Regions from separate parts of the Cellulomonas electrica genome, predicted to be linked through region 2. Evidence: predicted binding sites of a transcription regulator. Region 2 holds the regulator's gene; the other holds the start of a gene.
The links. Region 2 encodes LexA, which represses DNA repair genes until DNA is damaged. Its sites were predicted from a motif close to TCGAACANNTGTTCGA; they were not measured.
Positions count from the first base shown of each region.

Region 1: the regulator LexA is predicted to act here: its motif matches at 3,559-3,574, upstream of QMF98_RS15215 (HNH endonuclease signature motif containing protein).

Region 1 is NZ_AP026442.1:3,276,700-3,290,860, reverse strand. It holds gene topA (type I DNA topoisomerase) at 1-418, shown strand, start outside; gene QMF98_RS15230 (Gfo/Idh/MocA family protein) at 539-1,552, shown strand; gene tmk (dTMP kinase) at 1,648-2,310, shown strand; gene QMF98_RS15220 (DNA polymerase III subunit delta') at 2,307-3,443, shown strand; gene QMF98_RS15215 (HNH endonuclease signature motif containing protein) at 3,633-5,084, shown strand; gene QMF98_RS15210 (TetR/AcrR family transcriptional regulator) at 5,142-5,801, shown strand; gene QMF98_RS15205 (HAMP domain-containing sensor histidine kinase) at 5,791-6,945, opposite strand; gene QMF98_RS15200 (response regulator transcription factor) at 7,068-7,829, opposite strand; gene QMF98_RS15195 (hypothetical protein) at 7,875-8,225, opposite strand; gene QMF98_RS15190 (hypothetical protein) at 8,222-8,692, opposite strand; gene QMF98_RS15185 (alpha/beta hydrolase) at 8,824-10,416, shown strand; tRNA gene QMF98_RS15180 (tRNA-Thr) at 10,533-10,605, shown strand; gene QMF98_RS15175 (LacI family DNA-binding transcriptional regulator) at 10,721-11,731, shown strand; gene QMF98_RS15170 (dienelactone hydrolase family protein) at 11,940-12,692, shown strand; gene QMF98_RS15165 (hypothetical protein) at 12,852-13,154, shown strand; gene QMF98_RS15160 (hypothetical protein) at 13,428-13,580, shown strand; gene QMF98_RS15155 (hypothetical protein) at 13,752-14,161, opposite strand, start outside.
Region 2 is NZ_AP026442.1:2,234,619-2,248,779, forward strand. It holds gene QMF98_RS10320 (PP2C family protein-serine/threonine phosphatase) at 1-752, opposite strand, end outside; gene QMF98_RS10325 (HelD family protein) at 980-3,223, shown strand; gene serA (phosphoglycerate dehydrogenase) at 3,292-4,491, shown strand; gene QMF98_RS10335 (DUF5302 domain-containing protein) at 4,622-4,810, opposite strand; gene QMF98_RS10340 (aldo/keto reductase) at 4,966-5,991, shown strand; gene nrdR (transcriptional regulator NrdR) at 5,971-6,537, opposite strand; gene QMF98_RS10350 (LysM peptidoglycan-binding domain-containing protein) at 6,665-7,108, opposite strand; gene lexA (transcriptional repressor LexA) at 7,396-8,142, shown strand; gene QMF98_RS10360 (L-lactate dehydrogenase) at 8,212-9,216, opposite strand; gene QMF98_RS10365 (ATP-dependent DNA helicase) at 9,303-11,387, opposite strand; gene hflX (GTPase HflX) at 11,475-13,052, opposite strand; gene QMF98_RS10375 (class I SAM-dependent methyltransferase) at 13,099-13,734, shown strand; gene dapF (diaminopimelate epimerase) at 13,743-14,161, opposite strand, start outside.

The DNA.
Region 1 (14,161 bases), 1.0 Mb from region 2:
CGGTGCCGAGATCACCGCCCAGAACGGCCGGTACGGGCCGTACCTGAAGAAGGGCACCGACTCCCGCACCCTCCCGTCGGAGGAGGCGCTGTTCGACGTCACGCTCGAGGACGCGCTGGCCATCTACGCCCAGCCCAAGCGCGGTCGCGGCGCGGTCACCACGCCTCCGCTGCGCGAGCTCGGCACCGACCCGACCAGCGGCAAGCCGATCGTGGTGAAGGAGGGCCGGTTCGGCGCCTACGTGACGGACGGCGTCACCAACCGCACGCTGCCCAAGGACACGACGCCCGAGTCGATCACCCCGGACGAGGCGATCGCCCTGCTGGCAGCCAAGCGGGAGGCCGGTCCGACCAAGCGCAAGGCGGCTCCGCGGGCCCGTGCCGGGGCCGGGAAGAGCCGGTCGAGCTCGCGCTCCTGAGCGGTTCCGGGGCTCGCGTCGGGACGGGGCCCGACGCTCGTCGTGAGCCGGCCGCGAGGCTCGTCGTGACGCGTTCGGGCGCGCGCGACGAGGCGGTCGCGTCAGCGCTACGTTGGCGCCATGCCACGCACCGAGGACCCCCGTACCGCACCTCCGATCCGCTGGGGCATCCTCGGCGCCGGCGGCATCGCCTCCGTGTTCGCCCACGCGGTGGCGCAGCACACGCGGGCCCAGCTGGTGGCCGTCGGCTCCCGCAACCGCGACCGTGCCGAGCGGTTCGCCACGGCCCACGGCATCCCGACGACGCACGTCGGCTACCGGCAGCTGGTCGAGGACCCGCAGGTCGACGCCGTCTACATCGCCACCCCGCACTCCGAGCACCGGGACAACGCCCTGCAGGCGATCAAGGCCGGCAAGCACGTGCTCGTCGAGAAGGCGTTCACGCGCAACGTCGCCGAGGCGGAGGAGATCTTCTCCGCCGCCCGGCAGGCCGGCGTCTTCGTCATGGAGGCGATGTGGACGCGGTTCCTGCCGCACGTCGCCGCGCTGCACCAGGTGATCGACGCCGGTGAGATCGGCGAGATCGTCAACCTGCGTGCCGACCACGGTCAGTGGTTCGCCTTCGACCCCCGCAGCCGCGTGTACGCACCCGAGCTGGCGGGCGGCGCCCTGCTCGACCTCGGCGTCTACACCGCCGCCTGGGCGCACGACTTCCTGGGCGTTCCCGACGAGGTGCACGCCGTCGGCGTGCTGACGGAGACCGGTGTGGACGGGCAGGTGTCCGCGGTGCTGCGCTACGGCGACCGCGCGCTGGCGCAGCTGAACACCACGCTGTGGGCCAAGACGCCCACCACGTCGTCCATCTCGGGCACCGAGGGCCACATCCGGGTCGCCGGCGAGTTCTACCGGCCGACGTCGTTCCAGGTGACCCGTCGGGACGGGCGGGTGTGGACGTTCACCCAGCCGGCCGAGAACGGGCTGCAGTACGAGGCGGCGGAGGTGGCGCGCCGCGTGGCGGCCGGGGAGCCGGAGAGCCCGCGGATGACGTGGGAGGGCACGCTGGCCGTGCTCCGGACGATGGACGAGGTGCGCCGGCAGGTCGGCGTGGTGTACCCGGGCGAGCCGCGGGGCTGAGCCGCGCCCGATGGTGGCGGAGGGGGATCGGTCGAGGCGGCCGGTCCCCCTCGCCGTGCCGGGCGGTGTCGGTGCCGGCGGCTACCCTGGCGCACGTGAACGGGCTGTTCGTGTCCTTCGAGGGCGGTGACGGGGCCGGGAAGTCGACGCAGGCCCGTGCGCTGCGTGACTGGCTCGAGGACACCGGCCGCACGGTGCTGCTCACCTTCGAGCCCGGCGACACCGAGCTGGGCCGGGTGCTCCGCAACGCGGTGATGCACGGCGACCACGTCGACGCTCGCACCGAGGCGCTGCTCTACGCCGCCGACCGTGCGCACCACGTCACCACCGTCGTGCGCCCCGCGCTGGACCGCGGCGAGGTGGTGGTGACGGACCGGTACCTCGACTCGTCGGTGGCGTACCAGGGGGTGGGCCGGGACCTGGGTGCGGACGCCGTGGAGCAGCTGTCGCTGTGGGCGACCGAGGGGCTGCTCCCGGCGCTGACGGTGCTGCTCGACATCGACCCGGTGGCGGGCAAGGCGCGGCTGACCGGGGAGCCGGACCGGCTCGAGCGCGCAGGGGACGAGTTCCACCGGCGGACGCGGCAGGCGTTCCTCGACCGGGCGGCGGCGGACCCGGGGCGGTGGCTGGTGCTGGACGGGACGCGGCCGGCCGACGAGCTGGCAGCCGCGATCCGGGTACGTGTGGAGCCGCTGCTCAGCGGCGTGCCGGTGGGTGCCGCGGGGGCCGTCGGGCATCCGGGGCGGGCCTCGTCGTGACCGTCTGGGACGACGTCGTCGGGCAGGAGCCGGCCGTCGCCGTGCTCTCGCACGCGGTGGCGGACCCGACGGCGATGACCCACGCCTGGTTGCTGACCGGACCGCCGGGATCGGGCAGGTCCAACGCGGCGCGCGCCTTCGCCGCGGCACTGCAGTGCCCGCGCGGCGGCTGCGGGGTGTGCCACGAGTGCACGACGGCGCTCGCGGGCACCCATCCGGACGTGACGCTGGTGGCCACCGAGGGCGTGTTCATCCGCGTCGACACCGCGCGCCCGCTGGTGGAGCTGGCGGCGCGGGCGCCGTCGCAGGGCCGGTGGCGGGTGGTGGTCGTCGAGGACGCGGACCGGCTGAACGACTCCTCGGGCAACGTGCTGCTCAAGGCGATCGAGGAGCCGGCGGCGCGGACCGTCTGGGTGCTGTGCGCGCCGAGCGCCCAGGACGTGCTGATCACGCTGCGCTCGCGCTGTCGTTCGGTGCCGCTGCGCGTCCCGCCCGTCGAGGCCGTCGCGCAGCTGCTGGCGCGTCGGGACGGTATCGACCCGACCACAGCCCTCGTGGCGGCCCGTGCCGCGCAGAGCCACGTCGGCATCGCCCGCCGGCTCGCGCGGGACGCGGACGCGCGGGCCCGTCGCAACCGGGTCCTCGAGCTGGCCGGCGGCATCCGTGGCGTCGGCGACGCGGTGCTGGCCGCGGGGGAGCTGGTCGAGACGTCGCAGGCGGAGGCCCGTGCGCGGACGGACGAGAAGGACGCGGCCGAGCGTGCGGCGCTGCTGCACACGCTCGGCGCGGAGAACGCCGCGACGCTGCCACCGACGGTGCGGGCGCAGGTGCGCCAGCTCGAGGAGGAGCAGAAGCGCCGGGCGACCCGCTCGCAGCGCGACGTGCTGGACCGCGCGATGGTGGACCTGCTGTCGCTCTACCGGGACGTGCTGGTGGTGCAGCTCGGGGCGGGCGTCGAGCTGGTGAACAGCGAGCACGAGGCCCTGGTGCGGGGGCTGGCGGCGGACAGCACCGCGGAGCAGACCCTGCGGCGGATGGATGCCGTGGGCGTCGCACGGACGCGGCTGGCCGGGAACGTGGCGCCGCTGCTGGCGGTCGAGGCGATGGCGGTGGCGCTCCGGCCGCAGGGCTGACGTGCGGCGCGGGATAAGAGTCATCCGCGTATCTCGACAGCAGGTTCTCGGGGAGACGCCACGGGCGTTGGCGCCGCCGCAGTGGCCATATCGCTCACAGCGAACACACAGAGAGACGAACACACGTTCGAATAGAGCCAGAGGCGATATCGTTGGTGCTGGTCGGACGGGTCTCAGGGGTGGGCGGTGGTGGCGGTGCACGGGTCGGCGGCGGACGGAGCTGTCGACGCGCTCACCGTCGCGGTCGACGCCGTCGTGCAGGGTGTGCAGCAGCCTCCGTCGGTCGGCGGTGCTGTCGGCGGCGAACCGCTCGACGTGCTGCTGAGCCTCGTCGAGCAGCTGGACCGACTGAGTGCCGCGGCCGCATGGTTGTCGGTCTCGGCGGCCGAGGACGGGATGTGGGCGGCCGACGGTTCCCGCTCGTTCGCGCACTGGTTGGCCGCACGCACCGGGATGTCGTTCGTCAGGGCACGCGAGCTCGTCAGCACCGGCCGGGTGCTGCGCGACCACCTGCCCGCCACGAGCGCCGCGGCGCTGGCCGGGCTCGTGGGCCGCGACCAGGTGCGGACGATGGTGACGGTCGTCGCGACGAGCGAACCGCGGTGCGATGCTCTGGCCGCCTCGGCGGAGGAGTGCGGTGAGGAGTTCCTCGTCGAGCACGCCGCTCAGGACGGAGCCGACGGGTTCCGCCGGCTGGCTCGGCGCTGGGCCGCCGCGGCCGATCCCGACGCGGACGAGCGCGGGTACCGCGAGGCGTGCGACCGGGAGTTTGTCGGGCTTGCCGCCACGAAGGGCGGGTATCACCTCTCCGGCTTCCTGACGACCGAGCACGGTGCGGCGGTCAACGCCGCGCTGGACACCGTGATGACGGCCCCGGCGCCGGACGACCGACGGACCACGCAGCAGCGTCGTGCGCAGGGGCTGGCCGACGTGGCGCGGCTCGTTCTCGACCACGGGCTGGTCGGCACCGGTGCAGTGGTCCGGCCGCACCTCGACGTCGTCGTCGACTTCGAGACGTTGCGGCGCGCTGTGGAGGCCGGCGCCCCGCACCTGCGTGCCGTCGGTGGAGCGGTGGAGCGTCCAGTGGCGGGGCGTCGAGTGGGGGAGAGCGGCGCGGGCAGGGGAGCTGAGCGGCCGTTCCGACTGCCGGCCGTCGCCGACGTCGAGCGGTTCGCGGTGGCGGAGCTGGTCGGTGCCGGCCCCGTGCCGCAGACGGTCCTCGCGCGGCTGGCCTGCGACTCCGCCGTCTCGCGACTCGTGTTCGGCCCGGACTCGCAGGTGATCAACGTCGGCCGGGCCGAGCGCACCTACGCCGGACCCCGCCGGAGGGCGGTGGTCGCCCGCGACGGCACGTGCCGATATCCGGGGTGCACGGCGCCGCCGGCGCTGGGCGAGATCCATCATGTCGCCGAGTGGGTGCGGGACGGCGGGGAGACCGACGTCAACACGGGCGTGCTGCTGTGCTGGCACCACCACGACGTTGTCCATCGGCACCACGTGCGTATCCGGTCTTCCGGGACCGGCGGTTGGTCGTTCAGCAGCCGGCACGGCCTACCGCTCGTCCCCGTCCCGGGTCGCTCCGGCGCGCCTGCACCGGCGCCGGGACGGGTGCAGGCAATGAGCAGCGGCGGACCGCGCTAAGAGACGTCAGCGACTCTTAGGACCGGAGGGCAATAAGATGCACGAGTGGACCTTGACGTGGAGAGTCCGGCTCCCGGTTCCAGGCGTGATCCCGGCCGCGACGCCGGGCGCGACGCCGGTTCTGGGCCTCGGCGGCGTCGGCGGGGCGCTCAGCTGGATGCGGCGCTGCTCGAGGCGGCGTGGGCCGAGCTGGTGGAGCGGGGCTATGCCGATCTGACCTTCGATGCCGTCGCCACGCGGGCCGGCACGTCGCGCAGCGTCGTCTACCGCCGCTGGTCCACCCGACGTGACCTGGCGCTGGCGGCTCTGCGGCACCGCACCGCCGGAGACCCCGCACCGGCACCGGACACGGGCAGCCTGCGCGGCGACCTGCTCGAGATCCTGCACGCGATGACCCGGCGGGCGGACGTGATGGTGCTGCTCGGTGTCCAGATGGGGGAGTTCTACCGGGAGACGGGCATCGCCCCGTACGCGCTGCGCGAGCACTGGCTGGGCGGTGGCGGTGCCGCGGTCGTGGAGGTGGTCCGCCGCGCCGAGCGCAGGGGTGAGGTGGACCCGAGCCGGGTGACGCCGCGCACCTTGCGGCTCGCCGCCGACCTGCTGCGTCAGGAGGTGACGACGACCCTGCGGGCGCCGTCGGCCCAGGCGGTGACGTCGATCGTCGACGAGGTCGTCGCCCCGCTGCTCACCGGCGGGACGCAGCCCGTCACGGCGTAGACGGCGCACCGGTCGGTGCCGCCACGGGCAGAGCGACCGTGAACGCCGCTCCCCCCTCCGGTGCGACGTCGACGGCGATGGCGCCGCCGAGCCGCTGCACCAGGCCGTGCACCAGGGACAGTCCGATGCCGACGCCCACGGGCCGCTCGTCCCGGTAGCGGGCCCCGAGCGCACCCGGCTCGAACGCGACGGCACGGTCGGCCTCCGTCAGCCCCGGTCCGCCGTCGCGCACCTGCAGCACGGCGGCAGTCCCGGGCGGGTCCGTCAGCACCGGCGGACGGGCGGCGAGCACCACGGGGTGCCCCGCGGGGGTCATCCGCACAGCGTTGGCTGCCAGGCCGTCGAGCACCTGCCGCAACCGGCCGGGATCCGTGCGGATCACCAGCGGAACCGCGGGCAGCTCCACCCGGAGCACGGCACCGGACGCCACCGCCCGCGCCGACCAGGTGCGGCCCGCGTCGTCCACCAGTGCACCGACGTCCACCGTGGCGGGTTCGAGCCGGAAGTCGTCGGCGCCCATCCGGGCCAGCGCCAGCAGGTCCTCCACCAGGCGTGCCAGCCGTTGCGACTCCGCGACCACCACGCGTCCGGCCTCCCTGGCCTGCTCGCCCTCGACCACACCGTCGGCGATCGACTCGCCGAACCCCTGCACGGCCGTCAGCGGCGTGCGCAGCTCGTGCGAGACGGACAGCAGGAACCGACGCTGCCGAGCCTCGGACGTCGCCAGCGCCGCCGCCAGGGCGTTGAGCGAGTCGGCCACCTCGGCGATCTCGGGGGGACCCTCGGCCGGCACCCTCACGTCGCGTCGCCCGTGCTGCAGGGCGGTGGCCGCGACGGCGGTGCGGCGCAGCGGGCGGGTCAGCAACCGGGCGGCACCCCCGCCGGCGAGGAGGCCGACGCCGAGCCCCACGGCGAGGGCGATGGCCACCGCCCGCTCCACGCGCTGCAGCGGCCGGGCCTCGGCGCGAGCCAGTGCCCGTTCACGCGCCCGCTCCCGAGCCCGCTCCGCCGGAGTGGTGGCGACCGGTTCGGGCGCCGCCGCCGCGGCGGCCGCGATGCGGTCCTCCTGGACGACGGCCCGGGCGGCGGCCACCCCGGAGAGAGCGGCCGCGACCAGGGCCACCGCGACGCACACCAGCGTCATCTGGACGCTGAGACTCAGGTGGCCGGACCACCGACGGGGGGCGTCGCGGCGAGGTACGTCGGCAGGGCTCGCGAGGGGCATCGGAGAGGTGGCGGGAGACCGGTGATCGGCCGGCGTGCCGGTCACAGCCGGCCTCGCCCAGGCTGGTCGGAGCGTCCATGTCCGTCGGGGTCAGCGCCTCCACGGCCGCCGCCCTGCTCCGCGCCCATCGCGGCCTCGTCGGCGGCGTAGCCGACCCCGCGGACGGTGCGCAGCGGCGCGTCCGCGCCCAGCTTGGCGCGGAGCTGGGCGACGTGGACGTCGACCGTGCGGCTGCCGGCATCGGCGTACCCCCAGACCGCCGCGAGCAGCTCCTCGCGCTGCCACACCCGCCCCGGCGTGCGCAGCAGGTGCGTGAGCAGGTCGAACTCCGTCGCGGTCAGGTGCACCGGCCGGTCGGAGACCCACACCCGCCGGCCCGGCACGTCGACGGTCACGGGCCCCAACGTCAGCCGCTCGGCGTCCACCGGCTGCGTCCGGCGCAGCACCGCGTGCACGCGGGCGACGAGCTCGCGGGGGCTGAACGGCTTGGTGACGTAGTCGTCGGCACCGAGCTCGAGGCCGAGCACCCGGTCCACCTCGTCGTCCCGCGCGGTGACGAACAGCACCGGCGTGCGGTCCCCGCGAGCGCGCAGCCGTCGGCACACCTCGATGCCGTCCAGGCCGGGCAGGCCGATGTCGAGCACGACGGCGACGGGCCGATGGGTCAGCACGGCCTGCAGCGCCTGCGAGCCGTCGGCGTAGGCCTGCACCGTGAACCCGTCGCGGGTCAGGTACAGGCGCACCAGCTCGGTCACCGCCGGGTCGTCCTCGGCGAGCACCACCAGCCCGCTGCCCTGCGCCATCGATCCTCCTGTCGGCTGCCGCGCCCGTCGTGCCGGGCGACGGGGTCAGGACGAGGCGTCGCCCGCCATGTCCTGGTCCACCTGGTCGGCGAGGCTGCCGGCCTGGTCGACAGCCTGCTGCAGCCCGTCGACGTCCGTCGCGGCAGGCGACGACGACGCGCCGGACGAGCCTCCGGCAGCAGCACCCGTCCCGCCGGACGCGCTGCCGGCCGCCGACCCGCCACGGGCCGCGCTCCCGCCCACCGTCCCGCTGGCCGCGCCGTTCGTCGTCCCGCCACCGGCCCCCACGCTGCCGTGCCCCGCGAGGCCGCAGCCGGCCAGGCCGGCCACGAGCCCCGCGGTGAGCAGCAGCGCGACGCCACGTCGGCGCGCGTCCGCGCGCAGGCGCAGGCTCATGCGCCCGCGCCGGGCAGGGCGGAGCACACCGTGGTGTCCGCGTTCTTCAGCCGGGTCAGCGCGTTGGCGATCTGCGGCAGCCGGTCCTGGCGCCGGTCGGCGCGCTCGTTGAGCCGCTTCGCCTGCTCGGGGTGCCCGGCGGTCGCCGCCGCGGCGGCCTTGGCGCGCAGCCAGGCGACGGAGCCCTTGGTGTCGGCCCCGGCCTGGATCCGCTGCTGCAGCGCCGTCAGGCGGGCCTGCGCCTTGTGGTCGCGGGTGCACCATGCCTGGACGGTCGCCAGGTCGGTGGTGATGGTGACCGTGCTCCCGTCCACCGTCACGTGCGTCGACGGGCTGGGCGACGAGCTCGCCGTCGGGGTCGCGACGGGGGTGGACGTCCCGTCGGCGAGGGCGGGCACGGCGGCACCGAGCGCGAGCGCACCGGTCAGCGCGACGGTCCCGACGATGCGTGCGAGGGGCAGCGTCATGACGACTCCTTCACCAGGGCGGGCCGCTCCCGCCGACGAGGAGGACTGTCGACGACCTCGGTTCGGGGTGTGTCCGCCCTGTGTTCGGGTTCCGTCAAGACTGTTCAGCACCGACCGTTACGGTGGGCGCCATGCCCATCGCCGCCCGGCCGTCCACCGGCCTGCGCCGGTCCACCCGCCTCGGTGCGGCATCGGCCCTGCTCGTCGTCGGACTCGTGCTCGCCGGCTGCACGCCGGCCCCCGCCAAGCACCGGACCAGCCCCACGGGAAACGCCTCGCGGAGCGTGTCGGCGCCCGCGACCCCGGTCCCGGCGGACCTGACCCGGTTCTACTCGCAGACCGTGCAGTGGAAGGGCTGCTCCGGCGTCGCGGCGCCGCAGGGCGAGACCGCCCAGTGCGGCACCGTCACGGTCCCGCTCGACTGGGCCCAGCCGGCCGGCCCGACCATCGACCTGGCCGTGGCACGGCTGAAGGCCAAGGGGTCGGACACCGTCGGGTCGATCCTGGTCAACCCGGGTGGACCGGGCGCCTCGGCCGTCGACTTCCTCGAGACGGCCGGCACCGTGGTGAGCGCCGAGGTGCGCGACGAGTACGACCTGGTGGCCTTCGACCCCCGCGGCGTGCAGCGGTCGGCGCCGGTGAAGTGCTACGACGGCCCGCAGATGGACAAGCTGGTGGCCGCCGACTTCGACCTGTCGACCGACGCCGGCGTGCAGGCCCAGGAGAAGGCGTGGGCCGACTTCGGTGCCGCGTGCGCCCAGAACACGGGCGCCGTGCTGGGGCACGTGGACACCATCAGCTCCGCGAAGGACATGGACGTGGTGCGGGCCGCGGTCGGCGACGTGACGCTCGACTACCTCGGCTACTCGTACGGCACCAAGCTCGGCGCCACCTACGCGGCGCTGTTCCCCAAGACGGTCGGCCGCATGGTGCTCGACTCGGCGCTCGACCCGACGCTCGACGCCGACGCCGTCGCGGCCGGCCAGGCAGCCGGCTTCGAGAGCGCCCTGCGGGCGTACGTCACCGACTGCCTGGGCGGGAAGGGCTGTCCGCTGACGGGCGACGTGGACACCGCGATGAAGGAGATCGCCGGCCTGCTGACCCACACGCACACCACGCCGTTACCGACCGGCACCTCCCGCCGGCTGACGGCGCCGCTGGCCTTCACCGGCATCGCCTACCCGCTGTACTCGCAGAAGGCCTGGCCGATGCTGACCCAGGCGCTGACCGCCGCGGTGAAGGGCGACGGCTCCGGGCTGCTGCAGCTGGCCGACGCGTACTACGACCGCGCGTCCGACGGCCGGTACACCACCAACACCACCGAGGCGTTCACCGCCATCGACTGCCTGGACTCGCGCGGCTCGTCGGACCTGGCGACCATGCGCACGCAGGCCGCCGCCATCAAGCAGGCGGCGCCCACCGTCGGGGACTTCTTCGCGTACTCCGGCACCACCTGCGCGAGCTGGCCGGTGCCGCAGGCGACGGACCTGACCGACTACTCGGCGAAGGGCGCGCCGCCGATCGTCGTCATCGGCACCACCAACGACCCGGCGACGCCCTACGTCTGGGCGCAGAAGATGGCCTCGACCCTCTCGTCGGGCGTCCTGCTCACCCACGTCGGGGAGGGGCACGGCGCGTACGGCCTGTCCAACTCCTGCGTGCAGAACGCCGTGGACGACTACTTCCTCGACGGCACGGCCCCCAAGGCCGGCACGCGCTGCTGACACCCGCGCCGACCGGCGCGACCGACCGCGGGCCCGCTTTGGAGGCCGGACCGGGCTCCGGGTACAGTGGGCCCGCTCGCCGTGCCGGGGGTCGCTCCGCGTCACCCCACGACGACGCCGCCTTAGCTCAGTCGGCAGAGCGTCTCACTCGTAATGAGAAGGTCGAGAGTTCGATTCTCTCAGGCGGCTCAGCACCGAAAGGCCCCGCGACCAGCACCAATGCCGGCGCGGGGCCTTCGTGTCTCGCGGGTCGGTGGAGTGTCCGGCCACCTCGGGCGCCTCGACGGGTGGAGGATTCGGACCGATGTCCAGCACACGCCCACCCGTGATGAGCGACGTCGCCGCGCTCGCCGGGGTGTCCCACCAGACCGTCTCCCGGGTCCTCAACGACCATCCCAGCGTGCGTCCGGCCACCCGACGGCGGGTGCTCGACGCGGTCGCCGCACTGGGGTATCGCCCCAACCTCGCCGCGCGGGCGTTGGTGACCCGTCGCAGCGGCACCATCGGCGTCCTCTCGTCCGGCTCCGCGCTGTTCGGGCCGACCAGCACGCTGATCGCGATCGAGAACGCGGCCCGGGAGCTCGGGCTGTTCGTGTCCCTGGCCACGCTGCCGGCGTGGAGCTCGGACGACGTCGCGTCCGTGCTCGAGCACTTCATGACGGAGGGTGTCGACGGGGTCGTGGTGCTCGCGGCGCACGACGACGCGGTCGAGGCGGTGCGCTCCTTCGCCTCCCCGGTGCCGGTGGTGATGGTGGGGCCGATGGCCCTGCCTGCGCCGTTGCGGTCGGTCGCGGTGGACCACTACGCCGGCGCGCGCCAGGCGGTGCGGCACCTGCTGGACCTCGGGCACCGGGACGTGCTGCACCTGGCCGGCCCGACCGACTGGCTGGACGCACGCCGCCGCATCGAGGGCTGGCACGACGAGCTGGCGGCCGCCGGCATCGAGGCGGTCGAGCCGAGCACGGGCGACTGGAGCGCCGACCGCGGTTACGCCGTCGGGCGGGAGCTGGTGGCGGGTGGGCCGCCGACGGCGGTGTTCGCCGCCAACGACCAGCTGGCGCTCGGCCTGCTGCGGGCGTTCTGGGAGGCCGGCCTGCGGGTGCCGGACGACGTGTCGGTGGTGGGGTTCGACGACGTCGACGGGTCCGCGCACTTCGTCCCGCCGCTGACCACCGTCCGCCAGGACTTCGGCCGGCTGGGGGAGCGCTGCCTGCAGGTGCTGCTCGAGACGATCGCCGGCGGTACCCCACCCGGGAGCGAGCTGATCCCGACCAGCCTCGTCGTACGGGGCAGCACCGCCGCGCCGCGGCGCTGAGCGCGCCAGAGGTCGCTCAGGCCTCCCGCAGCACGGAAATGCCGTCGACAGCCGCGCCGACCCACGGGACCCTGTGCGCGAGGCCGACGACCGGAGGGGGTGAGCACCGATGAACGCTGTGTCCCACGGGTGCTCCCCACGTCGTCACTGACCGGCCTGCTCGTTCGACGCCGGGAGCCCTCCGTCAGCTGATCGGAAGGCGTCCGCCATGCACCTGCACACCTCCTCGTCCGCCGACGGCGTCGACGAGCACGACTTCACCGTCGACGACGTCCCCGGGGTCCTGTGGACCCCCAGCGGTGCCGTCGAGCCACCCCCCGCCCTGGTGCTGATGGGTCACGGCGGCGGGCTGCACAAGCGCGCGCCGGGCCTCGTGGCGCGGGCCCGTCACCTGGTCGGCACGTACGGGTACGCCGTCGCGGCCATCGACGCGCCCGGGCACGGCGACCGTCCGCGCAGCGCCGCGGACCAGCGCCTGGTCGACGCGATGCTGGCCGCCCGCGCGGCCGGTCAGCCCCTCGCGCCGATCGTCGTCGAGCTCAACGCCTCGATCGCCGAGCGGGCCGTGCCGGAGTGGCGCGCGACGGTCGACGCGCTGCAGGCGCTCCCGCAGGTCGGTGCTCAGGCGCCGATCGGGTACACCGGCCTGACACTGGCCACCGGCATCGGGATCCCGCTGATCCTGGCCGACGCCCGCATCCGCGCGGCGGTGCTGGGCGGGTACTTCGGCACCGAGCCCGTGCTCGCCCTCGCCCGGCAGGTGACCGTCCCGGTCGAGGTGATCCTCTCCTGGGACGACCCCGAGCTGGACCGCCCTTCCGGGCTGGCGCTGTTCGACGCCTTCGGCTCTCCGCACAAGACGCTGCGGGCCCACGTCGGCGACCACCGCCAGGTGCCGTGGGTCGAGGTCGAGCAGTCGGAGCGGTTCCTCGAGTGGTACCTGACGGGGAGTGGTGCCTGACGAGGGGTGCCTGACGAGGGGTGCCTGACGGGGGGTGCCTGACGAGGGGTGCCCGACGGGGAGCGGTACCTGACCGGTTCGGCCCTGCCGCCGTGTGATCTCCCGCGTAGTCGTGCCGGATGACTCACTGATCGGCCCTCACCGGCCGATCGGTAGGGCATGACCGCCTCCGTCGACCGACGCGACCCGCTCGTCGGGCAGCCCGGCGACCCCGGGCTGGCGGGGCTGCAGGAGGCGTTCCTGCGGGCACGCGTCCGCGACACCACCGTTCGCCTGAGCCTGGCGATGTTCCGCGCCCGCGGCTACGCGGAGGTGTGGGGCCGGGACGAGGACGCGCGCCGGTGGGCGCAGACGGCTGCGGAGCTCCGGACGGAGCTCGACGGGCTGCACCGGCAGCTGGACGAGGACGGTGCCGACGGCTCGGTCGACGCCCCGGAGAGCCCCCGGAGCCGTCTCGCCTAGTGGCAGTAAAGGGTGAACTGGACGCTTGACCATGACAATCGTCCAAAATCTGAGCGGGTGTGTCCTCGCAGGTCAGGACCGGTGCTGGTGGTGGGTCGCTCACCCGGGCGGGTTATGTGACACGGTGTCGCGACACGTTGTCACGGGGGGCGAAAACACGGGACGTTCGTCCCAGGCGCACTCCGGCCGGTCCAGACTCACGGCATGGAACCGAACAACGAGCTCCCGACGACAGCGGACTGGCAGCTGTACATATCGGACGCGGAGATCCGCGTGGCGAAGTACGAGTGGCTGGCGGCGCGCGACGGCGACGACGAGGTGCCCGCCGAGCGGGTGGCCATCCTCTTCGAGTACTACCGGGCCCTGATCAGCCTGCAGGCCCAGCAGATCGCCGACGAGTTCCGCGCCAAGCGCCGCATCGCCTGAGACGCACCACGCGGACGCAGCGTCGCGCCCGCAGGTCTCACGCGAGGCCGGTCAAACCGAGTCGCCCGACGACGACGTCGCCGGGCGATTCCTGTGTCCGGAGGTCGACGCAACCCGGACCATCAGCCCAGCCGGAGCCGGGCGCCAGCCCGAGCCGAGCGCCAGCCGCAGCTAGAGCAGCGGCGGGACCTCGCCCACCAGCACGGGGTCGCCGAGCGGGCCGGTGCCGAGCGCGTCCTCGACGAACCGGTGCGCCACCTTCAGCCCCGGCGCTCCGGCCTCCGACGCCTCGATCAGCACCGCCGGGAACCCCTGACGCGGGTCCGGGACGCCGGCCGGGTGCCGGTCGATCCATCCGATCGCCACGGCGCGGGCGCCGGAGGTGCGTGCGGTGTCCCGCGCCTGTCGCAGGGCCTGCGACGGCTCACCGGTGCAGGCGAGGGTGCGGGTGCCCGAGTCGTCGACCAGCATGACGAAGGCCTCGCGGTCGAACGGTCCGCGGCGCAGCACCACCAGCGCGTGCTCGAGGGCGCGCAGCGCCAGCTCCTGCGCGGCGGTCGACGGGGGGTGCGGCAGGTTGG
Region 2 (14,161 bases):
TCGAGCTGCCCGAGGATCTGCTCGGTCGGGACGCCGGTCACCACGAGCGTGCGCCACGCCGTGCGCAAGGTGGCGCCCAGCGCCGCCTCGTCGGGCCCGTGACCGCAGACGTCGCCCACCATCGCCAGCACGGTGCCGTCCGGCCGCTGCACCACGTCGTAGAAGTCGCCGCCCAGCAGACCGTCCCGGCCCGCCCGGTACCCGACGCGCACCTCGAGGCCCGGGTCCTGGACCGACGGCCTCGGCAGCAGCGCCCGCTCCAGCCGCGCCGCCTCCGCGCCTCGCACGAGGCTGCGGTACAGAGCCCTGTCGGTGTCCTCCAGCCGGCGGCGCTGCACGGCGTAGCGCACCGAACGACCGAGGCTCTCGCCGTCGACGTCGCCCTTCACCAGGTAGTCCTGGGCGCCTGCGGCGACCGCGGCGAGCCCCACCCCGTCGCCGGCAAGTCCTGTGAGCACCACGACAGCGGGCGCCTGGTGGGACAGCAGCCGCTCCAGACCCGCGAGGCCGACGGTGTCCGGCAGACCGAGGTCCAGCAGCACGCAGTCCACGTCGAGCCGCTCGAGCGCCTGGTCCATGGTGCGCACCCACGTGAGGCGCGTCTCCAGGCCGGCGTCCGCGAGGTGCTCCCGCACCAGCAGGGCGTCCCCGTCGTCGTCCTCCACCAGGAGGATGCGGAGCGGGCCGTCCGTCCGCGTCCCGACCGGGCCGAAGCGGGTGACGTCGTCCGACGCGGGCGGCGTGTGCCTCACAGGTCTCCTCTCCGGCCGGCCGTCTGGCGAAGCGTACGGCGGGGCACCGCCCGGCGCGCGGCGGGCGGTGGCGCAGCGCACCGCGCGGACACGCGCGTGCAGCGCCTACGCCGGAGTCGGATAATGGACGGCCGCCCGCGCCGATCGACACCCTCGATCGAACTCCGGGCGACGTCCGTGCAGGACCCGGAACGACGGCCACGGGCCGCCGGACAGGAGCGCAGCAGGTGGCAGGACGTCAGGACGAGCTCGCCGGCGAGCAGCAGGTGGTCGACGAGCTGTACGCCCGGCTGGACCAGCAGCGAGCCCAGACCCGGGACCGCCTCGCCGCGGTGCGACGGTCCGGCCCGTCCGGGTCCCCGCAGAACCGCAGCGAGCGGGACGCGTTCGCCACCCTGTACGAGGACCGGCTCGCGCAGCTGGAGGCGGTCGAGGACCGCCTCGCCTTCGGCCGGCTCGACCTGGACGACGGCCAGCGCCGCTACGTCGGACGCATCGGGCTGACCGACGCCGAGCAGACCCCGCTGCTGACCGACTGGCGCGCTCCCGCGGCGCGGGCGTTCTACCGGGCGACCGCGGCGCATCCCGAGGGGGTGGTGCAGCGACGTCACCTGGTGACGTCCGGTCGCACCGTCACCGGCGTCGAGGACGAGGTGCTCGACCTGGACCGGCTGGACGCGTCGGACACCGCCGGGACGCTGAGCGGAGAGGGGGCGCTGCTGGCGGCCCTCGGCGCTCGGCGCACCGGCCGGATGGGCGACATCGTCGCCACGATCCAGGCGGAGCAGGACGCGGTCATCCGGGCCGACCTGCAGGGGACCCTGGTGGTGCAGGGCGGTCCGGGCACCGGCAAGACGGCCGTGGCCCTGCACCGGGCGGCCTACCTGCTCTACGCGCACCGCCGCCTCCTCGAGCGCGCGGGGGTGCTGCTCGTGGGCCCGAGCAGGACGTTCCTGCGCTACATCGACCAGGTGCTGCCTGCGCTCGGCGAGACCGGCGTGGTCACCACCACGCTGTCGGAGCTGTACCCGGGCGTCGTCGGCGTGGCGCCCGAGGCCGCTGACGTGGCGGAGCTGAAGGGCCGTGCCGTGATGGCCCGCGTCGTGGCACGGGCGGTCCGCGCGCGCCAGCGCGTTCCCGCTGCACCGGTGAGCGTCCGGATCGACGGCAGGCTCGTGGAGGTGCGGCCCTCGGACGTCGCCTCGGCGATCGCACGCGCGCAGCGCCAGCACCGGCCGCACAACCAGGCCCGCATCGGCTTCGTCCGCGACATGCTGGGACGGCTCGCGGAGCAGTACGCCGCCCAGCTGGGTTTCCCCGTCCCGGCGGACGAGCGCGCCGAGCTGATGGAGGAGCTGCGGACGACGCGGGAGATCCGCATCGCGCTGAACCTCGCGTGGATGCCGCTGACGGCCGAGAAGCTCGTCTCCGACCTGTACGCCAAGCCGCACCGGCTGGCCGAGGCCGCACCGGAGCTGAGCGCCGCGCAGCGTCAGCTGCTCGCACGGCCGGCCGAGTCGCCGTGGACGGCCGCCGACGTCCCGCTGCTCGACGAGGCGGCCGAGCTGCTCGGTGAGGACGACCAGGCCGCTCGCGCCCAGGCACGCAACGCCGCACGGCGCCGTGCGGAGGAGGTGGAGTACGCCCGGCAGGTGCTCGCGTCCACCGGGGCCGGCGGGCTGGTCTCGGCGGAGTCGCTCGCGGACCGGTTCGCCGGCACCGGACCGTCGCTCACCACGGCGGAACGAGCCGCCGCAGACCGCTCCTGGACCTACGGGCACGTCGTCGTGGACGAGGCGCAGGAGCTGTCGGCGATGGCGTGGCGAGCGCTGCTGCGGCGCGTGCCGACCCGGTCGATGACGGTGGTCGGCGACGTGGCGCAGACGTCGTCGCCTGGCGGTGCGAGCTCGTGGTCCGGGATGCTCGACCCGGTGCTCGGCGGCTCGTGGCGGCTGGCCGAGCTGACCGTCAACTACCGCACGCCGGCAGTCGTCGCGGAGGCCGCGGGCCGCATGGCGGTCGCGGTCGGCCTGCCCGTCAGCCCCCTGACCTCCGCCCGCGACGTCGAGGACGCCCTGGTGATCGAGGGGGTGGCTGCCGACGAGCTCGTCGACGCGGCCGCGCAGCGTGCCCTCAAGGCGGTCGGCGACGTGTCCGACGCGGCCGGCTCCGGTCGGGTCGCGCTGGTGGCGGTCCCCCACCGCCTGCCGCACGTCCGCGCGGCGCTGGCGGCGCTCGGCCGGCCGGTCGCGGGCGCGGACGACGGCACGGCGGTGGACCTCGGTGCGGACCTCGTGGTGCTCAGCCCGGTCCAGACGAAGGGCCTGGAGTTCGACGTGGTCGTGCTCGTCGAGCCGGCCGAGGTGCTGCAGGAGAGCGCCGGGGACCTGTACGTCGCGATGACCCGGCCGACGCAGCTGCTGCACGTCGTGCACGCGAACCCCCTGCCGGACGGTCTCCGGCCGGCCTGAGGCCCTCGGGGACGTCCGCGGAGCGGACCGTTGCCCGTCCGAGGCGCGGACGGGCGCACCATGGTGTCGTGCTGAAGGCCCTGCTGCTGGAGAACATCCACCCCCACGCCCGCACCATCCTCACCGAGGCCGGGTTCGAGGTGGTCACGCGGTCCGGCGCGCTCGACGAGGACGAGCTGATCGAGGCGCTCGACGGCGTGCACATGCTCGGGATCCGGTCGAAGACCCAGGTGTCGGCCCGTGCGCTCGAGCACGCCCCGGACCTGCTCACCGTCGGCGCGTTCTGCATCGGCACCAACCAGATCGACCTTCGCGCCGCCGCGTCGCACGGCATCGCGGCCTTCAACGCGCCGTTCTCCAACACCCGGTCGGTCGTGGAGCTGGCGATCTCCGAGATCATCGCGCTCACCCGGCGGCTGGTGGACTTCGACCGGCAGATGCACGCGGGCGTGTGGAACAAGTCGGCCAGCGGCGCCCACGAGGTGCGCGGCCGGACGCTGGGCATCGTCGGCTACGGCAACATCGGCACGCAGCTGTCGGTGCTGGCGGAGAACCTCGGCATGTCGGTGGTGTTCTACGACACCGCCGAGAAGCTCGCCCTGGGCAACGCTCGCCGCATGCACTCGCTCGACGAGCTGCTCGAGGCAGCCGACGTGGTCACGCTCCACGTCGACGGTCGGTCCGGCAACGCCGGGCTGTTCGGCGCCAAGCAGTTCGCCCGGATGCGCGAGGGTGCGATCTTCCTCAACCTGTCCCGCGGTTTCGTCGTCGACTACCCGGCGCTGCAGGAGGCCATCACCTCCGGGCACGTCGCCGGGGCGGCGGTCGACGTGTTCGCGCACGAGCCGAAGCGCAACGGCGACCCCTTCGAGTCCGAGCTGCGCGGCCTGCCGAACGTGATCCTCACCCCGCACACCGGTGGCTCCACCGAGGAGGCGCAGGAGGCGATCGGGCAGTTCGTCGCCCACAAGGTGCGCGACTACCTCACCACCGGCTCGACGACCCTGTCGGTCAACGTGCCCAACCTCGCGCTGGACCAGGCGCCGGACGTGCACCGCCTGGCGTACCTGCACCGCAACGTGCCCGGCGTGCTCGCCGCGGTGAACGCGACCCTGGCCGAGCACGGTGTCAACATCGAGGGCCAGCTGCTGGCCACGCGCGGCGAGCTGGGCTACGTGGTGACGGACGCCGGGAGCCTGGTCGACGAGGCGGCCGTGACGGCGCTGCGGGACCGCCCCGAGTCCGTCCGCCTGCGTCTGCTCTCCTGAGGTCGGGACGACGACGGCCGTCGTCGCACTGCTGCGACGACGGCCGTGGTCGTGCACCTGGGAGCCCTGCCCGGGTCCGGGACCGGTCCGGCCCGGGTCGATCCCGGAACAGACCCCGATCAGCCCCGTGTCAGGCCGAGCCGCTCTTGCGCTGGAACCGACGCTGCACGGGTCCGGACGTCTCGGACCCGCGGACGGAACCGCTGCCCGCCGAGCCGTCGGTCGTCCGGTGCTGTGCCGACTTCTTCCGCTCCAGAGCCTCCCGGAACTTCGCCTTGGCGTCCTCGCTCACCGTCGGTGCGTGCTCCTCGTCCGCCATGGGCCCTCCCTCATAGTGCGGGCACCGCCCGCTGCCGCCCATCCGGGCGGCCTGGGGCCAGCCTGGCCCGTCGGCGTGACGACGGGCAAGCCGGACAGCCGCGAGACCCTTACCGGCCACCTCGGGTGCGCCGGCTCTGCCGTAGCGTCGGCCACGTGCACGCCTTCCCCGAGCCGGTACCGACCCGACGCGCGGCCGGTCTGATCCTCCCGTCCGTCTCTCTCGGGCTGTGGCAGAACTTCGGCCAGGACACGTCCTTCGACGCCCAGCGGGCCCTCGTGCTGCGCGCCGTCGACCGCGGCGTCTTCCACCTCGACCTGGCGAACAACTACGGACCCCCGCCCTTCGCCGCCGAGGAGGCCGTGGGTCGGCTGCTCGACCGGGAGCTCGCGGCGCACCGTGACGACCTGGTGATCACCACCAAGGCGGGCTATCGCGCGTGGCCAGGACCGTACGGGGAGCACGGCTCGGCGAAGTACCTCCGCGCGTCCCTCGACCGTTCGTTGCGGGCATTGCGGACCGACCACGTCGACGTCTTCTACTCGCACCGGTACGACCCCGCGACGCCGCTGGCGGAGACGATCGGTGCACTCGCGGGTGCGGTCCGCGCCGGGAAGGCACGGGCCGTCGGCATCTCCTCGTACTCGGCGGACCGGACCCGGGAGGCGCTGCGCGTCGCCGACGAGCTCGGCATCCGGCTCACGGTCCACCAGTCGGCCTACTCCATGCTGAACCGGTGGGTGGAGCGGCCCGGGAGCGACGGCCGGTCGCTGCTGGACGTGGTCGGTGACGCCGGGATGGGCATGGTGGCCTTCTCGCCGCTCGCGCAGGGGATGCTCAGCACCCGCTACCTGCACGGTGTACCGGCGGGCTCCCGCGCTGCACGGGGCGGTCCCCTCCGCCCCGAGTGGCTCACCGAGGAGGCGCTGGGGCACGTGCGCGCGCTGGACGAGATCGCACGGGCTTCAGGACGGACGCTGCCGCAGCTCGCGCTGGCGTGGGTGCTGCGCGACCCACGGGTGACGACCGTGCTGGTGGGTGCGCGTACGCCGCAGCAGCTGGACGAGAACCTGGCCGGTGCGGCGACCGCGCCGCTGACCGAGGACGAGCTCGTCGCGGTCGAGCCTCACGCCGTCGATGCCGGCATCAACCTCTGGGGTTCACGCTCGAGCGACCTCTGACGGCGGACCCGGCGGCGTCGGGACCGACGGTCGACCGTCGGCCGGGCTCGCAGCCGGCTCCTCCGTCGCGTCGGGAGCCACGTCGTCGGAGTCGTGGTCCTCGTGCGCGGCCCGCAGCACGGTGATCGCCGCCTCGAAGTCCTCCAGGGAGTCGAAGCCCTGGTACACGGAGGCGAACCGGAGGTACGCGACCTCGTCGAGCTCGCGCAGCGGACCGAGGATCGCCAGCCCGATCTCGTAGGCGTCGACCTCGGCCTGGCCGGACGAGCGGAGCGTCTCCTCGACGCGCTGCGCCAGCAGGGCCAGGTCGTCCTCGCTGACCGGCCGACCCTGACAGGCCTTGCGGACGCCGTTGACGACCTTCTCCCGGCTGAAGGGCTCGGTGGCGCCGGACCGCTTCACCACCGCGAGGCTCGTGGTCTCGAGCGTGGTGAACCGTCGTCCGCACTGCGGGCACTGACGTCGACGACGGATCGATGCACCGTCGTCAGACGTCCGCGAGTCCACGACGCGCGAGTCGGGGTTCCGGCAGAAGGGGCAGTGCACAGGGGTCCTCTCACCTGTGCCGCCACCCGGGGGCGGTCGGCGGCACCGTCGAACGACCCCTCCGACTCGTCGGGGTCGCAGGCGACGCTAAGCGACGCCTGCGGGCCGCGCAAGGAACGAAGGGCCGTCAGCCGGCGGCGGGAACCACCAGCTCCTCGCCCGCCACCAGGCCCGAGTCGCCCATCCCGTTCAGCTTCTGCAGCTCGACCACCACGTCCCGGACGTCCTGACCGGGACGCGCGACCGACGCGGCGATGCCCCACAACGTCTCGCCCGGCGTCACGACGTGCCGCTCGACCACCGGAGCGGAGGCGGGTCCGTCAGCCGCTGCCCTGCTCCCCAGGACGCCGACGCCGGCCACGAGCAGCAGCGAGAGCGCCGCCACCACGACGCGCCCCCGCCGGGTCAGCCGCAGCGGCCGCTCCTGAGCCGACCGCTCGTCCGCCGGCGCCGTCGCATCCGGCACCAGCCGGAGGTGCCGCTCCCGCGTCCCTGCGACACCGCGAGGCGCCGCCGCACCAGCCCGGACGGGAACGACCGCCGGACGTGCCGTGACCAGGATCGCGCTCATGCTGCCCACCTCCGTCGCGGGTGGCACCTCGCGGCGCCACCACCGGATCGAACATCCGTTCGTCGAACGTCTGTACGATGTCTACCAGACCCGACCGACATCCGTCGAGACACGCTCGAACAGGTGTTTGAGTCCGGGTGCCGCGGGCCATACGCTCGCTGCACGGCGACAGACCATCACCGACCACTGACACGACCCGCGCGGCGCTGGGACCAGGCGGGACGCGGACGGCGGGGTCGGTGGGCGCGACGGTCCGGCACGCCGCCGGCCACAGGGAGGACAGCGCGGTGACGGACAGCAGGCGGACGGACGAGGACGGGACCCTCGCCTCGGTGCACGCACTACCGGACGGCGCCCCCGACGACGAGGGGCTCACACCGCGTCAGCGGTTGGTGCTGGCGACGATCAAGCAGTCCGTCGAGGGCCGCGGCTACCCGCCGAGCATGCGGGAGATCGGCGAGGCGGTCGGCCTGACCAGCCCGTCGTCGGTCAAGCACCAGCTGACCGTGCTCGAGCGCAAGGGCTACCTGCGCCGGGACCCGAACCGGCCCCGCGCGATCGAGGTGGTCCAGCCCGACGACTCCCGTGCGGTGCGCATCGGGACGGCGGAATGGGCGGCCGGTCTCGACCCCGACCTGCCGGAGCTGGACCGCACCCCCGGGCCGGCATACGTGCCCGTCGTCGGACGGATCGCGGCCGGTGGCCCGATCCTCGCCGACCAGGTGGTGGAGGACGTCTTCCCGCTCCCCCGCCAGGTGGTCGGCGAGGGCGACCTCTTCCTGCTCCGGGTCCGGGGCGACTCGATGATCGACGCCGCCATCTGCGACGGCGACTGGGTGGTGGTACGGCGCCAGCCGGTGGCGGAGAACGGCGAGATCGTCGCGGCGATGATCGACGGCGAGGCGACGGTCAAGACGCTCAAGCGCACGGACGGTCACGTCTGGCTGATGCCGCAGAATCCCGCGTACGCACCGATCCCCGGCGACGACTCGACGGTGCTCGGTCGTGTGGTCAGCGTGCTGCGCAGCCTCTAGCGCGATCGGCGCACGCCAGGACGGCCCTGCGGGCCCGCCGGTCAGGACCGGCGAGCCCGCAGGCGTCGACTAGAACCCGAACTGCCGCGCGACCGACCGCACCGCGTCGGCGGACCGTCGCATGCCCGCGAGCTCGTCGCTGGACATCGGCACCGGCATCCGCTCGCCCACGCCGTCGGCCGCCACCACGGCCGGGACGGAGAGGCAGACGTCGCTGATGCCGTGGTAGCCCTCGAGCAGGGACGAGACCGGCAGGATGCGGTGCTCGTCCTTGAGGATCGCCTCGATGATGCGCGAGCCGGCGAGCCCGATGGCGTAGTTCGTCGCGCCCTTGCCCTCGATGATCTTGTAGGCGGACTCGACCACGTCGCGGGCGATCGCCTCCCGGACGCCGGCGGTCAGCGGACCACGGTCGCCGAAGCCGTTCCAGTCCAGCAGCGGCACCGCGCCGAGGCTCGCCGAGCTCCAGAGCGGGATCTCCGTGTCCCCGTGCTCCCCGGCGACGTAGGCGTGCACGTTCTGCACCGCAACCCCGGTGTGCTGGGCGATGAGGAAGCGCAGGCGCGAGGAGTCGAGCACGGTGCCGGAGCCGAACAGCTGCGACGGCGGCAGGCCGGAGATCTTCAGCGCCGCGTAGGTCACCACGTCGACAGGGTTGGTCACCATCACGTAGACGGCGTTCGGCGCCACGCGGACGATGCTGGGCAGCACCTTCTGCACCAGTGAGATGGTCGCCCCGGCCAGGTCGAGGCGGCTCTGGCCGGGCTTCTGCTTGGCGCCGGCCGTGAACATCACCACGTCGGCGTCGGCGAGGACCCCGATGTCGTCCGAGCCGACGACCTCCGCCATCGACATGAACTGGATCCCGTGCGACAGGTCCAGCGCCTCGGCCTCGACCTTCGCGCGGTTGATGTCGAACAGCGCCACGGTCCGCGCCGAACCCCTCATCAGCGCGGCGTAGGCCATGGTCGACCCCACGGCGCCCGCACCGACGATCGCCAGCTTCGAGGCCCTGCGGGGAGAGAAGACGGTCCCGTGCAGGCCACCCTCGTCGATGTCGTCGCTCTCGCTCACGGCTCCTCCTCGCGGTGCGCCGCGACCTGGCGGCGGCAGCAGGACGTTGGTCACGCCCTGACCGGATCACCCCGGTACTCGGAAGGCTAGTCGGCCGCCGCCAGCCGTTGCAGCGCGGAGAGAGCGACGTCACGCCGGGTCGTCGTCCAGAACGGCGGCATGCTCCTGGTCAGGAACGTGCCGTACCGAGCGGTCGCCAGACGAGGGTCCAGGACCGCCACCACACCCCGGTCGTCGACGGTCCGGATCAACCGGCCGGCACCCTGCGCCAAGAGGAGGCCGGCGTGCGTCGCGGACACCGCCATGAACCCGTTCCCCCCGGCCGCCGCGACGGCTTCCGTGCGAGCCGCCATGAGAGGGTCGTCCGGCCTCGGGAACGGGATGCGGTCGATGATCACCAGCCGGCAGGTGGCGCCCGGCACGTCGACGCCCTGCCACAGCGACAGGGTGCCGAACAGGCACGTCGACTCGTCGGCCGAGAACTGCGCGACCAACGTGGGCAGCTGGTCGTCGCCCTGCAGCAGCACCCGGACGTCGAGCCGCTGCCGCATCGCCTCGGCGGCCGCCTGTGCGGCCCGGCGGGACGAGAACAGGCCGAGCGTGCGACCGCCGGCGGCGCGCACCAACGCCTCGATCTCGTCCAGCTGAGCCGCTGTGGCGGGCTCCCGACCGGGTGGCGGCAGGTGCCGCGCCACGTAGCAGATCCCCTGCTTGCCGTAGTCGAACGGGCTCCCGACGTCGAGGCCCCGCCACGGCTGGGTGGCCTCGTCCCCGTTCGACGACCGCTCCGGGGGGACGCCGGTCTCGACGGCGGGCTGGGCCGTTGCCTCGGGCGGGCCGGTGAGGCCCATCGACCGGGCGACCGGCTCGAACGAGCCGCCGAGCGTCAGGGTCGCCGACGTCAGGACGGCCGAGCGACCGGCCAGCAGGTTGGTGCGGATGAGTCCGTGCACGGCGAGCGGGGCGACGAGCAGCCGCGCCAGGGTGCCGCCGCGACGATCCTCGGAACGGCTGCACCACAGCACCTGCCGGCGGGCGTCCTCCGGGTCGGCCGTCATCCGCTCGGCGACCTCGAAGAGGGACAGCATCGCGGTGCTGGCCATCTTCACGCCGCCGTCCGGGCCGCCGCCCGCCGCCGCGCGGCTCGGGTCCGGCTTCAGCGCGCTGAGCAGGGCGCGGGCGGCGTCCCGCACGGAGCCGACCACGTCACGCACGGCCGGTGGCAGGCCGTCGGCGAACCGTGTCTCCGGCAGCTCGACCAGCGTGGCGGCGAGCGCGCGGCCGGCGGCGTCCAGGTCGGTCGTCGGGACGCCGCCATGACGACGGGCCAGCCGGGCGGCGTGCTCCACGGTCGCCAACGACAGCTCGTCGGTCGCCTGCGCCGTCACCCTGTCCGTCAGCTCGTGCGCCTCGTCGACGATCAGCACCTGGTGCTCCGGCAGCACGTTCGGCGACCCCGACGCCGCGATCCCCAGCATCGCGTGGTTGGTCACCACGACGTCGGCCGCCCGTGCCGCGGCGCGGGCCCGCTCCGGGAAGCACTCGTCGACCATCGGGCACGTGGAGCCCAGGCACTCCAGCGACGTGACGGACACCTGCCGCCACGCCCGGTCGCTCACGCCGGGCACGAGGTCGTCCCGGTCCCCGCTGTCCGTCTCCTGCGCCCACTCCCGCAGCCGCACCACCTGCTCACCGAGGCTCTCGCGGCCGGCCTCGGCGTCGGGCGCCGGGTGGTCGGCCGCGCCGCGACGCTCGCCGAGATCGAACAGGACGGCGGTGTCGTCCTCCGGGTACCCCCCGGCCACCTTGTGCACGCACAGGTAGTTGTGCCAGCCCTTGAGCAGCGCCGTCGTCGGTCTGCGGGGCAGCCGGTCCGCCAGCGCGTCGGCCACCAGCGGCAGGTCCCGTGCGACCACCTGGCGCTGCAGCGCGAGCGTGGCTGTGGACACGACCACGCGCTCGTCGGCCAGCACCGCGTGACGGACGGCCGGGACGAGGTAGCCGAGCGACTTGCCCGTACCGGTCCCCGCCTGGACCAGCAGGTGCTCGCCACGGTCCACCGACTGGGCGACGGCCTCCGCCATCGCGTGCTGACCGTCCCGGCGAGCGCCGCCGAGAGCCGTCACCGCCAGGTCGAGCAGCTCCGCAACGGGGGGCTCGGGGGCTGGCACCGCGTCAGCGTAGTCGCGGCACGCGTCGACCCGTGCCGGTGCCGCGACGAGCGCGGGCGGGCCCGACCGCCGCGTGGGCGGGCTGCATCAGGCGCGACGGACCGCCACCGCGTTCAGCTCACCGGCGAGCGTCGCATCGACCCGGGCGCGCAGCCACGTGCCGTCCGGCGTGTGCTCCTCCGCATCGATGTCGCCGTGCTCGTGCACGCGGCTGACCAGGTCCCCGCGCGAGTACGGCACCACCACGTCGACCGGCACACCGGGGCGCGGCAGCTGGTCCGCGACCAGCTCCATCAGCTCGGCGATCCCCTCGCCGGTGTGCGCCGAGACCACCACGGAGTGCACCTCGCGGGAGCGGAGGCGGGCGATCGCCTCGGGGCTCGCGAGGTCCGCCTTGTTCAGCACGATGATCTCGGGCACGTCCATCGCCCCCGGGATGTCGGCGAACACGTGCCGCACCGCGGCGATCTGACCTTCGGGATCCGGGTGCGACGCGTCCACGACGTGCAGGATCAGGTCCGCGTCGGCCACCTCCTCGAGGGTCGACCGGAACGCCTCGACCAGCTGGTGCGGCAGCGACCGCACGAAGCCGACGGTGTCCGCCAGCGTGTAGACGCGCCCGTCCGCGGTCTCGGCCCGCCGCACGGTCGGGTCCAGCGTCGCGAACAACGCGTTCTCCACGAGGACGCCCGCTCCGGTGAGCCGGTTGAGCAGCGAGGACTTCCCGGCGTTGGTGTAGCCCGCGATCGCCACCGACGGCACCGCGTTCCGCTTGCGCGACGCCCGCTTGGTCTGACGCGATGGCTGCATCGCGGCGATCTCCCGGCGAAGACGCGCCATCCGGTTGCGGATGCGACGGCGGTCGAGCTCGATCTTTGTCTCGCCAGGGCCACGCGACCCCATGCCCGCGCCCGCGCCGCCGACCTGACCACCGGCCTGCCGGGACATCGACTCGCCCCAGCCGCGCAGCCGCGGCAGCAGGTACTCGAGCTGGGCCAGCTCGACCTGCGCCTTGCCCTCCCGGGACTTGGCGTGCTGGGCGAAGATGTCGAGGATCAGCGCCGTCCGGTCGACGACCTTGACGCGGACGACGTCCTCCAGGGAGCGCCGCTGCGAGGGAGCGAGGTCGCCGTCGACCACGACGGTGTCCGCACCGACCGCCGCCACGAGGCGCGCCAGCTCGGCCGCCTTGCCGGAGCCGAGGTACGTGCCGGGGTCCGGCGTGCGGCGGTGCTGCAGCAGCCCGTCGAGCACCTGCGAACCGGCCGTCTCGGCGAGGGCGGCGAGCTCGCGCAGCGAGTTCTCCGCGTCCTCCGCCGTTCCCTCGCCCCACAGCCCGACGAGCACGACGCGCTCCAGCCGCAGCTGCCGGTACTCGACCTCGGTGACGTCCTGCAGCTCCGTCGACAGACCGGCGACCCGTCGTAGCGAGGTGCGTTCCTCCAGCTCCAGCTGGTCGCCGTCGTAGGTGGTGTGCTCCGCCGCGGAGGACTGCAGCGAGGCGCCCGCCCGGGCGAGCACGCGTGCAACCACGTCGTCGGCCACCTCCTGCGCGGTGCGCGCCCTTTCAGGCGTCCCGTGGGTGGTGGTCCGGGGGTCGTTCACGCGGTTCCTCTCAGGTCGGTCCCTCCAGGGTCGCACGGGCGATGCGGAGCGGCGAGGCATTTCGCCGTGGGCCGAGCGGCGTGGCGGACGCCGATAGGGTCGGCGCGTGGGCGAGCAGGAGCACTACTTCACGGCCCGTCCGTCCTCGGCCGCCGAGCGGCGGACGATCGAGGTCGAGCTGGCGGGCAGGACCGTCGCGGTCCAGACCGCCGGGGGCGTCTTCTCCCCCGACCACGTCGACCTGGGCACCCGGGTGCTGCTGCGCTCCGTGCCGACACCCCCCGCCTCCGGCGACCTGCTCGACCTGGGCTGCGGCTGGGGCCCGCTCGCCCTGACGCTGGCGCTGCAGTCCCCCGATGCGCACGTGTGGGCCGTCGACGTCAACGAGCGGGCGCTCGACCTGGTGCGGCGGAACGCGGCGGCGCTCGGCCTGCAGAACGTCACCGCGGCGACACCGGAGGCCGTGCCCTCCGACGTGCGGTTCGCCACGGTGTGGTCGAACCCACCCGTGCGGGTCGGCAAGGAGGAGCTCCACGCGCTGCTCCGGCGGTGGCTCACCCGCCTGGAACCGGGCGGCGAGGCCTGGCTCGTGGTCGGCCGCCATCTCGGCGCCGACCCGCTGCTGCGGTGGTTGCAGGAGGAGCTCGGGCCGGACGTCCGCACGGAGCGGTCCGGCAGCGCCAAGGGGTTCCGGGTGCTCCGCGCGGAGGCGTCCCGGTCGGGCGACGACGTCGCCCGCTGACGGACCCGTCAGGACGAGGTCAGCGTCGCCAGGTCGACCGTCGCGTCGGCGACCAGCACCGCAGGACCGGCCAGCTCGACGTGCCCGTCGGCCCGGGCCGTGACGCGCAAGGTGCCCCCCGGCACGTGCACCAGCCACTGGTCCGGCGCCCCGTCGCCCGCCCAGGTGCGCACCGCGAGCGCCGCCGCGCACGCCCCCGTGCCACAGGAGGCGGTCTCGCCGACGCCGCGCTCGTAGACGCGCATCCGGACGGCGCCGACCGTCCCGCCGTCCTCGGTGGCGCGCTCCCCGAGGGGCAGCACCAGCTCGGTGTTGGTGCCCTCGGGCGGGACGGGGCGAACGGTCGGTTCGCGGGTCAGGTCGGCGCCCTCCAGCTCGTCGGCGTCCGCGACGACGACCACCGTGTGCGGGTTGCCCATGTCCACGC